DNA from 2 places in the Agarivorans sp. Z349TD_8 genome. Region 1 is predicted to be linked to the other one. Evidence: predicted binding sites of a transcription regulator. Region 1 holds the regulator's gene; the other holds the start of a gene.

Region 1 (5,848 bases):
GGAGGCATAGAGATTGTTGCTGCGGTGGAGCCTTCCAAGACTAATGCTAAGGGAGAAAACTCATCACGAGAGTTAGCCGATGATAGCGTCAATTTATCGTCCGTCAAACCTAAGCACAGTTCTAAAACGTCAACAAACCAACAGCTTGGTCATGATTTTGACGAAAATGCGAGCCTCAAAGATAATTTGACTAATTTTATGCAGCGCCATCAAAAGCGTCAGCAAGAAAATTTGCAACAATCCAGCTTAAATAAATCGCAACGGCCTCGAACCGTTCAGGCTCCTCGCTCCTTGGCTCAGCAGCAAGGGTGGATACAGCAAGGTTCAGCAGCCAAACCTGCGGCAAGCCGTATTGCAACGCCAAGCGCAGAGGCGAATCACAGTGAAGTGGGTGAATTAAAGAAAGAAATGGCGGCGATGCGAAAGTTGTTGGAACATCAAGTGTCGGGATTAATGTGGCAGGAAGTTGAGCGGCAAGAGCCTGTTCGAGCGATGTTAATCAAACAGTTACAGTTGGTTGGTTTTGATGAGGATATGGCCGATCAGGTGGCTGGTTATATCCCCGAAGAGCTAGGCGTACAAGAAGGCTGGCAGCATTTACGGGAATTACTGGCAAATCAGCTCCCTGTCGGCCAAGATGAAATATTGTTAAAAGGTGGAGCGGTTGCCTTATTGGGCCCGACGGGGGTCGGTAAAACAACCACTATCGCCAAATTAGCTGCGCAGTTTGCTATGCGCCATGGCCCCGATAGCGTGGCGATGATTACCACAGATACTTATCGTATTGGTGCTCATGAGCAACTGGCAACTTATGGTAAAATTATGGGCTGTGCAGTTCGAGTGGCGAATGATGAAGCTGAGTTGTCCCAGCTTTTATACCAGTTTAAAGATAAAAAGTTAGTCTTAATCGATACCGCTGGTATGAGCCAAAGAGATATCCGTCTACATGAACAATTAGACAAGTTAGTCAAAAATAGCCAAGTTAATATCCGTAATTATTTGGTGATGTCAGCCAATGCTCAGCGACGGGTAATTGAAGAAACTGTAAATCAATTTAAGCGAATTCCTTTGGCTGGTACCATACTTACTAAATTAGATGAAAGTTTAGCGTTAGGTGAAGTGTTAAATGTAACCTTGCGTCATGCTATACCAATCAGTTACGTTACTCATGGTCAGCAAGTACCAGAAGATATTGCAGTGGCGGTGCCTAGCGAATTAGTTGAGCAAGCTTTGTCGGTGATAGATAAGCATTCTCAGCAACACTTTTGGTTTAGTGAAACCGAACAACAGAAGGTTTCGGATGTATTCTAAACATAATGATTTTGATCAAGCTAGCGGCTTACGAATGATGCAACAAAAAAATAATGTGAAAGTAATCGCAGTGACTGGTGGAAAGGGTGGGGTTGGTAAAACCAACGTGACGCTTAACATGGGAATTGCAATGGCGGGTCAAGGCAAGCGAGTCATGGTCCTTGATGCGGACTTAGGTTTGGCGAATGTTGATGTGCTACTTGGGCTGCGCGTGACTAAAAATCTGTCGCATGTGCTATCGGGAGAGTGCACTCTTGACGAAGTATTAGTTGAGGGACCAAATGGGATTCTGATTGCGCCAGCAACTTCAGGAACTCAATCCATGGTTGAATTAAGCCCTGCGGAACATGCAGGTTTAATTCGCGCTTTTAGTAGTATGAAAACACCGATAGATGTTTTGCTGGTTGATACCGCAGCGGGCATCTCTGATATGGTGTTGAGTTTTGCAAAAGCGTCGCAAGATATTTTAGTCGTCGTGTGTGACGAACCAACGTCAATTACCGATGCTTATGCCCTGATTAAACTACTCTCTAATAATCATGGGGTGTATAAATTTAAAGTAGTTGCCAATATGGTTCGTAGTTTAAGAGAAGGTCAGGAGTTATTTACCAAGCTGACTCGGGTGACGGAACGATTTTTAGATGCCACTCTCGAGTTAGTGTCTTGTATTCCCTATGATAACAATGTCCGATTGGCCGTTCGCAAACAACGTGTTGTGGTTGAAGCCTATCCTAAGTCACCAGCGTCTCTGGCATTTCGTTCTTTAGCCAGCAAAGCGGCTACTTGGCCGATACCTGAGCAAGCGGGAGGACATTTAGAATTTTTCATCGAGAATCTTCTCGAATTTGGACAACGCAAGAATAGAGAGCAGCTTAGTGAATAAAGTTGCCGCCTACGCCAATACCAGCGTTAACGACACTAATGCGTTAGTGGAGCGTCACGCCATTTTGGTTAAACGGATTGCCCATCACTTAATGGCTAGGTTACCGGCTAGTGTTATTGTGGATGATTTAATCCAATCTGGAATGATCGGGCTGATAGAAGCCGCTCGTAATTTTGATGGCTCTAAAGGTGCTAGCTTTGAAACCTATGCAGGGATCCGAATTCGCGGCGCGATGCTTGATGAAATACGCCGTGGCGATTGGGTTCCGCGTTCTGTACATAAAAATAGTCGCGCGATTAGTGACGCTATAGCTGCTGTTGAAAGAGAAAAAAATGGTGACGCTAAAGACGCTGAAGTTGCTGAAAAACTCGGGGTTTCTCTTCGCGAATACCATACGATGCTAGCGGATGTTAATTGCGGGCGAATTTTAGGCATTGAGGACCTTGGGGTAAACGAGGATGTCATTTCTAACGAAGAAAGTCGCGAGCAAAATCGTCCTTTCGAAGGTTTTGCAAATCAACGATTTCAACAATCTTTGGCGGAGTGCATCAAAGGGCTACCTGAACGAGAAGCCTTAGTATTATCGCTTTATTACGATGAAGAGCTTAATCTTAAAGAAATTGGTGAAGTATTAAGCGTTAGTGAGTCGAGAGTGAGTCAAATTCATAGTCAAGCGCTTGCCAGAGTGAAAACTCGAATGCGAGATTGGACACAATAGAGAAATTCATCCTTACAAAACTTATAAAAGATGGACTAAAATTGTGTTTATTAAGGCATAATAATGTATTACATAAATTTGTGACCCGTTTGTGGGCTAGTAAAACATCCAGCTGGGGGACGTACCTTGGATAAAAATATGAAAATTCTGGTTGTTGATGATTTTTCAACAATGAGAAGGATTATTAAGAACTTGTTGAGAGATTTAGGTTTCAACAATACACATGAGGCCGATGACGGTAACACCGCGCTACCAATGCTTAAGGGTGGCGATTTTGAGTTTGTAGTGACTGATTGGAATATGCCTGGTATGGAAGGTATCGATTTGTTGAAAAACATTCGTGCCGATGAGAGTTTAGCTCACCTGCCTGTATTGATGGTCACCGCGGAAGCGAAACGTGAACAGATTATTGAAGCCGCACAAGCCGGAGTAAATGGTTATATTGTAAAACCTTTTACAGCAGCTACTTTAAAAGAGAAGCTCGATAAGATTTTCGAAAGATTACAATAAAAGGAAGACGCGTGAGCACCGATACTCCGATTATTTCATTAGCGGATGCGCAACAACTGGTGATGCTACTTGAAATGGGAAAGGTCGCCGAGGCGAACCAACTAGTCAGTGAGCTATGTGCTCCAAAAGCTAACTTGCTGTTTGATAAAGTTGGCCAGCTCACTCGTCAACTTCACGATTCATTAAATGATTTCAAATTGGATATTCGGATCAATGAACTCGCGAACCAAGAAATCCCCGATGCCAAAGAACGTTTAAATTATGTCATCGAAATGACCGATCAAGCTGCTAATAAAACGATGGATGCAGTCGAGTCGGGTTTGCCGATTGCTGATAAATTAACCAATGATATCAATGATATTATGCCTGTATGGCAAAATTTGATGGATCGGAAAATTGAGTTAGGCCAATTTAAAGCGCTGTGTCACCAAATCGATATTTTTCTGACTAGTTCTTCATCTGATGCCGATAAACTACGTAACATGCTTACTGAAATTTTAATGGCACAGGATTTTCAGGATCTTACCGGGCAAATGATTCGAAAGGTGATCACTTTAGTTCAGGAGGTTGAAGAGAATTTAGTTGAGATGCTCACCTTGTTTGGCACTGACATGGTGGATGTCGCTCCTGGTCAAGATGATAAAAAATCGGGTGTTGAAGCAGAAGGCCCTATAATTAATAAAGAACAAAGGGATGACGTTGTTAACGATCAAGACGATGTTGATGACTTGTTGTCTAGTTTAGGATTTTAAGGGAGTAGCGCATGTCGTTTGATGTAGATGAAGACATCTTACAAGACTTTCTGGTAGAAGCGGCAGAGATCCTAGAGCAGCTTTCTGAACAGCTTGTTGATCTAGAAAAACGTCCTGATGATAGTAACTTATTGAATGCTATATTTAGGGGTTTTCATACCGTTAAAGGTGGTGCTGGTTTCTTATCATTAACTGAACTCGTTGACGTTTGTCATGGTGCGGAAAATGTGTTTGACACATTACGTAACGGTGGCCGCGGGGTGTCATCAGAGTTAATGGATGTCATACTTGAAGCACTTGATTCCGTGAATGATATGTTTGCTAAGGTGCAAGCAAGAGAACCTTTAACACCAGCTTCGCCAGAGCTTATTGAGCGATTGCATCAATTATCTCGGCCTGCTTCAGAAGATCAGGTGGTGGTTGAGCCGGAATCTGAGCCCGAGCCCGAGCAAATTCCAGAGAGTAAATCAGCTACTGGCACTGGTATTGATGATATTTCTGATGACGAATTTGAAAGCTTACTCGATGAGTTGCATGGCTCTGGTGCTCCAAAAGCGGCTTCTCAAGCGAGTCCGGTAAGTGCTGCAGCCCCTAGCGAAACTGCGAGTGGTGGCGATATTTCTGATGATGAGTTTGAAAAGCTACTCGACGAGCTACATGGCTCTAAAGCACCAAGTGCTAAACCTGCCGCTGTTACGCCAGTGGAAACGGCGACGAACAGTGACGAAATTGGCGATGATGAATTCGAAAAGTTATTAGATCAGCTGCATGGTGCCGGTAAAGCGCCTGAGGTTAAGGCGGCAGCCAAGCCCGAAGTCACCCCGAAGGTCGAGCCGAAGAAAGTTGCACCAACAAAAGTTGCAGCTACTCCGAAAGCTGCTGCTCCAGCCAAGTCTGAGCCGGCAAAAGCAGCGCCCAAACAAGCCCCTCAGGGGGAAACGACGGTTCGCGTCGATACCCGTACTCTCGACGAAATCATGAATATGGTTGGGGAATTAGTTTTAGTCCGTAATCGTTTGGTTAGTCTTGGTTTAACCAGTAATGATGAGGATATGGCTAAGGCGACCTCTAACCTTGACGTTGTGACCGCTGATTTACAGGGTGCAGTGATGAAAACTCGAATGCAGCCTATTAAGAAGGTGTTCGGTCGTTTTCCTCGAGTCGTTCGTGATTTAGCTCGTAGTTTGAAGAAAGATATTAACTTGGAATTGGTCGGTGAAGATACCGATTTAGACAAAAACCTAGTGGAAGCGTTAGCCGATCCACTGGTGCATTTAGTGCGAAACTCGGTTGATCACGGCATTGAAATGCCAGACCAACGTGAAGCGGCAGGAAAACCGCGTACTGGTGTCATTCGTTTGTCAGCCTCGCAAGAGGGTGATCATATCTTGCTGATGATCGAAGATGACGGCGCGGGGATGAATGCAGATAAGCTTAAATCTATCGCTATAGAGCGCGGTGTTTTAGATGCCGATGCGGCGGCAAGAATGCCAGACAAAGATGCTTATAGTTTGATTTTTGCACCAGGTTTTTCGACAAAAACTGAGATTTCTGATATTTCGGGGCGTGGTGTTGGCATGGATGTGGTCAAAACCAGTATCACCCAGCTGAACGGTTCTGTGGATATTGATTCTAAGCTTGGAGGCGGTACTACTTTACAAATCAAAGTACCAT
Region 2 (5,848 bases), 2.5 Mb from region 1:
GTACTGCGTGGAGATATACTCATTTTCGCCATCATTCATCAATATCATGGCCCCGCCCGACCAAGCTTCACTGAACTGATGCTCGATGCTCAGTAAGCCACCGAAGGATTCATATCCATAAACCTCGTCCAGTTCGCTGCTTGGTCTAAAATTATAACCTTCACTACGCTCACCATTGAGGATCGCATTCAACTGAGTCGACTCACCAATCGGGGTATTAACTCGCCCAGCTAAACGTCGACTCTCATGATTGCCAAGCGCAGCTTTTATCCCAAAATACTGACTACCAAACTCCGGCCGCGTGATAATGTTGATGACCCCACCCACAGCATCTGCGCCATATACTGACGCACGAGCCCCTCGTATAATCTCAATGCGCTCAACGAATTCTAATGGCAGTAATGACATTTGAGCGCCACCACTAGTGGCAGTATTAATACGTACGCCATCGATGAGGTACAAAGATTGTGCAGAGCTTGAGCCGCGAATAAACACACTCTCGTTTTGTCCTTTACCGCCATTACGGTTGACACTAATACCAACCTGTTGGTTGAGAATACCAACAATATCTTGCGCACCACTACTTTCTATTTCACCGCGACTGATCACCGTGAGTGGCGCGATTACGCTCGTAGCACTTTGCTGTATACGATTGGCGGTCACCACCATGGTCGTTTGTTCTTGAGGGGTTTCTTGGGCATAGCCGAAAGCTGGCGCTACTGCGGCCAGTAATATGAACTTCTTCATCGATATAATCCTAATTCTCGCGTCGTAGTTTGCTGCTAAATAGCATGTGCGATGTGGCAGGTATTCGGACTTAGAGGCGGGGGGACTTTATTTACTACGGCTACGACTTCCCGTTTGCGGACAAACAGTGTCTGGAGATCCTTGGAAAAGGCCAATCCTTGAGCTTTCGTTCCTCTTTACCGCTGCGCGTCAGTTCTGGACTTTAACCAGATTCCCTATTAAGCCTGAACTTCGCTAGCTCAAGCACCACAGCGGGCGAGAGTATAAGCCAGCACTTGGTGAATGAACAGCCTATTTCATTTACTTTATGCAAACATGAAATTAACTAATAGTGCCGGATGTCGCTTCATCCGCCGCGCGTTTTTGATTATATTCAGCAAGCACATCGGCCATACGCTCAGCGAAACCTTTAAACCGTTCAACATCGGCTTGTTTCGCTTCTCCTTCCGAAGGGCTAGAAACAGGTAAAACCCCATTAAGTAGGGTTTCGGCCGCGGATTCTGGTTGAGCAAACAAAGCGCTCATTTTGGCTTGAATGTCCTGCCAAGCACCTAAAAACTCACTTAAGTCGGGGACTAGCTCTGAACCAGCAGTGCTATTCTCAGCGCTTTTCTCCGCTGTTTGTTGGTAGGCCTGAGTCACCGCCACCGTTTGTTGTTGCTGGTAGTTCACCGCAAAACCAACTAACTGTTGCTCATCAAACCCAATGTTTAAGGCCTGATCAAACGCCTGATCCAGATTCCCCGAGAAAAACTGCTGCCCCACTTTATCCACTTGTTTCACTAAATCGGCGATCGCAGCCAACTCATCATCATTCAGGTCGCCTTCAACGGAAAAACTAAACTGCTGCTGTGAAGAAAACGATGCCTGAAAAGATGACTGATCTTCTCGGTAACTGGCTGCCAACTGACTCCCATAACTAATGGTAACTTTGTCACCCTCTGCCGTTTCCAACTCCATGCTTGCCGATTGACTATTTCCCATGGCGAGTTGACTAAATATTGGAGAGTTTTGTATCTCGTAGTCACCCGCTTCGATTTTTTCTAAACCGTCTTGGATCAAGTCATAACTCTTATCAATGCCTTTTTCTAACTCTTCATTAAGGATCCCTGAGTCACTAAGGTCTTCACGGGCTCCAGCAAACCCCATATCCACACCCTTACGCGCTTGAGCCATCATTTCTTGCAACTGTTCTTCTGGCATCCCAGCCTGCTTGGCACCATATAAGGTCGTTGCAACAAAATTAAGCACATTCTTCGCCACTTCTTCGGCATCAAATATACTGGGTTGTTGTGGTTTGGCTAAACTAACCCCACCACCAGCAATCGACAAGGTATGCTTTTCAATCGAACTCAACAATACATGGCTGGCCACCAGGTCCTGCTGATTAAAACTAGCCTTATCATTAGCTAATTGATTGCCCTTTGCGATAGTCGGCGTGGACTGCTGCAATAAGCGCTCAGCATATTGCTGGATTGGCGAATTGCCTATGCCTTTAAGTTCGTTCATAACGCCCCCTGGATTTACCCTAGTCACAACTTATCGGCGACTGTATTTAAAACTTTAGAAATAATCTCACTATTATTGTAGATAAACTGGACAAGCAAGCAATGCGCCTTTAAATTGCGCTCCTTGCTAAATTTGAGGAGCGGTCATGAGCGCAATTGCATACTATCCAGAAAAATACCAACAACTGTTGGCCGAAAAGGTCGCTAAACGCCGCGAACAATTTGCTGAATTTAATCCTCCTGAACCTAGCATTTTCAGCTCAGCCAGCAAACATTATCGGATGCGTGCCGAATTTAGAATGTGGCACGAAGGTGATGACCTCTACTACATCATGTTTGATCCAGCAACCAAACAAAAATTCAGAGTCGACAGCTTTCCGCCGGCAAGCGCGTTAATTAACCGCCTAATGCCGCTATTAATCGAACAGCTCAAATCTGAGCAAGTTTTGCGTCATAAACTATTCCAAGTCGACTTTCTTTCCACTCTTAGTGGCGAGGTAATCGTGAGCTTGCTTTACCATAAACCGATTGATGAAGCATGGCGGACCGCTGCCGAGCAACTAAAAGCAGAACTATCGAAGCTATTTTCACTACAACTGATCGGTCGCTCACGTAAGCAAAAAATATGTTTGGAACAAGATAGGGTTAACGAAGTACTTGAAGTTGCCGGTAAGCAGCTCATTTACCAGCAAATTGAAAATAGCTTTACCCAGCCAAATGCCGTCGTCAACCAACATATGTTGGAATGGGCGTTACAGGCAACTGCCAACAGCCAGGGCGATCTGCTCGAACTCTACTGTGGTAACGGCAATTTTTCACTAGCACTTGCGAAAAACTTCCAACGCGTTTTAGCCACCGAGATAGCCAAGCCCTCAGTTGAAGCCGCACAATACAATATCAAAGCCAATCACATTAATAATGTGAAAATTCTTCGTCTATCCGCCGAAGAATTCACTCAGGCCATGTTAGGTGAACGTGAGTTTCGCCGCCTAAAAGAAGCCCAAGTAGACTTAAGTGATTATCAGTGCGACACCATATTAGTTGATCCACCTCGTGCCGGTTTAGATGACGCCACCTTAAGGATGGTGCAAGACTACGACAACATCGTCTACGTATCTTGTAATCCCAATACTCTATATAACAACCTGCAAGTCTTAAGTCGTACCCATCAGATTAGCCATTGGGCTCTATTTGACCAATTTCCTTACACCGATCATATAGAAGTGGGGCTCTATCTGCAGCGTCGTTAGGCATATTAATGAAAGCGCTTCTTAAGCAGCCCGGTCTATCAGATATAGATCTGATAGGGGGCTTATGTTTCATTCAATTATTACTGGAATTATTTTTGTAATTAGCTTGAATTGCTATGCTGGCGAGCCAGTAAGTAAAAGTTTTTGGAGTGATAAGGCTATCGGTGGTGTCGATGTGCTAAGCCAACACCGCGCCCACCAGCTTGGCGCGCGCCGTATTTTACAGGGTAAACAAGATTATTTAGTCCGTTGGAATAATGCCGATTGGTATTTTGCAAGTCAGCAAAGTGCCAATAAATTTGCCGAAGATCCAGAACGATATCGTCCTCGCTACAATGGCTTTTGCGCTAACGCCCTATCAACGGGCGAAGGTTTAGTCGCCACTAATGGGCAAGTCTGGGAATTTTTTGACGACGAACTGCACTTATTTTATGCAGAGAAAGGCCGCCAACGTTGGCTAAAGGGACACTGGCAGACCTATCAAGCCACCGCAGACAAAGCTTGGCAGCAACAATTGAACCATTAGTTGGTGTAGATTAGCGCTTAAAACCGCCCAATCTAAACATCAACCAAAGACCGATCGCAAGACATAAAATCAATACTAACAAGTTACTCCCGATTTCCGGGAATTGAGTTCGTAACATTGCAGAGTAAGCCAACGCCCCCAATAAAAATGCAGCCACACTCGTTAGAGGAGAGTCTTCACTCAGATCTTGATGTAGATAAATCTGGTACAGTTGCGTCACCGCCAATATAAACGCAATAATAGGAAATATCGAAAATGCTTGCTCGGCAACAGTAAACAGAGCAAGACTAGCATTACCACTCACACCAGCAATAAACGACAACAATAATAAAGTTTTACTGACTTGCATATGCACCTCTTAACTCAGTGTTTGAGAACGATTATACAAAGCGGCACCTTTTGCCACAATCCGAAGTTGTTTGATGGTTTTCTCGGCCAATTGTTGGCGATCAAACTCAGCTAAATCTAAAGCTGAAGCCCCAGCATTAAACACAATAATCACCATCGCTTCGGCTTGCATCTGCGCGTCTTCTCTTGGACAGCGATATTGATGTTCTAAATAGTCAGTCAGCTCTGCAATAAAATGCGCTATTTCTCGCGCTACGGCAGCCCGAAATGCTGGCGACGTTCCCGAACGCTCACGTAACAACAAGCGGAATACATTGGGGTTATTGTAGACAAATTCCATGAAAGTCGCGACCGAGGTTCCAATAACACTACCTCCGGTGGCAATAATGCGTTGCCGGGCTTGGCGCATTAACTGGCGTAAGGTTAAGCCCCCCTCATCAACCAGGGTTAAACCCAACTCTTCCATATCAGAGAAATGACGATAGAAAGAAGTCGGTGCAATCCCCGCTTCTCGAGCGACTTCGCGCAGACTTAAACTGGAAAAACTGCGCTGCGCACTTAATTGGCTAAACGCGGCTTCGATAATCGCTCTGCGTGTTTTTTCTTTTTGCTGTGCCCTAACGCCACTCATAGCTTCCCCTCTACTTATATGCTGCATCATACCTAGCACTGAAAAAAACCCAAGTTGAAACTGATTAAAAACATCACATTTCGTCTCCACAGACAAGCGTAACTTGTTTACCTGACATGAAAACCCTTTCAAAAAATTCTTTATTTATCAATAACAAAAAAGATGCGAGCCAGCTCAATTTTCTATTATCTTGAAAACGTTACCGAGTATCTAGTCATGCAAAGCTGTGATTAACTTGCCCTTTCCCCTTATGGTATTTATCAAGGAAGTAAAATGAGTTGGTTAAAAAGCATTTTATCGATCTCTATCATCATCAGCTTAAGTGCTTGTGGTGGTGGCAGTGATGCTGGAAATGGAAATAGCACCACACCAACCAATGACGCCATCAACATCACCAGCTCGGCCGAGAGTGCTCAACAACGCCTGCCCTGTGAAAACGCCACTGGTGAATTTTGTGATTTGCGCATTTATCAAGTCATGACCGAATCCTTTGTTGATGGAGATAGCTCGTTTGATTATGGTGCTGGTTATGGCACCAGCCATCACAACGGCGACTTGCAGGGAATTATTGATTCTCTTGACTACATTAAAGCCTTAGGCATGAATGCCATCTGGCTCACCCCGATCTTTGAGTCTATTGCGACCAACGGCCAAGATGAATGGACAGACAAACTAGATGCTACAGGTTACTTTGCCAGTAACTACTTTAAGATTGATCCTAATTTCGGGACCAAAGCGCTGGCTGAAGAATTAGTGACTAAAGCTCATGAAAAAGGCTTATACGTATTCTTTGACGGTGTTTTTGGCCACCATAAAGGCAACCTTGTCACTTCTCCAA

Evidence for each region. The regulator FliA, encoded in region 1, starts transcription of late flagellar genes. The targets are predictions, from matches to a motif close to CTAAAGNTNNNNNNNNNNNNGCCGATA.
Region 2: the regulator FliA is predicted to act here: its motif matches at 2,288-2,314, upstream of ACRRS1_RS19850 (DUF5610 domain-containing protein).

What each region holds. Positions count from the first base shown of each region.
Region 1 covers NZ_CP194037.2:1,859,731-1,865,578, forward strand. Annotated here, with positions in the region: gene flhF (flagellar biosynthesis protein FlhF) at 1-1,311, shown strand, start outside; gene ACRRS1_RS08455 (MinD/ParA family protein) at 1,301-2,194, shown strand; gene ACRRS1_RS08460 (RNA polymerase sigma factor FliA) at 2,187-2,912, shown strand; gene cheY (chemotaxis response regulator CheY) at 3,039-3,422, shown strand; gene ACRRS1_RS08470 (protein phosphatase CheZ) at 3,434-4,174, shown strand; gene ACRRS1_RS08475 (chemotaxis protein CheW) at 4,186-5,848, shown strand, end outside.
Region 2 covers NZ_CP194037.2:4,396,401-4,402,248, forward strand. Annotated here, with positions in the region: gene ACRRS1_RS19845 (TonB-dependent receptor domain-containing protein) at 1-747, opposite strand, end outside; cobalamin riboswitch at 786-1,013, opposite strand; gene ACRRS1_RS19850 (DUF5610 domain-containing protein) at 1,069-2,256, opposite strand; gene trmA (tRNA (uridine(54)-C5)-methyltransferase TrmA) at 2,402-3,505, shown strand; gene ACRRS1_RS19860 (YHS domain-containing (seleno)protein) at 3,570-4,031, shown strand; gene ACRRS1_RS19865 (DUF1422 family protein) at 4,042-4,380, opposite strand; gene fabR (HTH-type transcriptional repressor FabR) at 4,390-5,010, opposite strand; gene ACRRS1_RS19875 (alpha-amylase family glycosyl hydrolase) at 5,284-5,848, shown strand, end outside.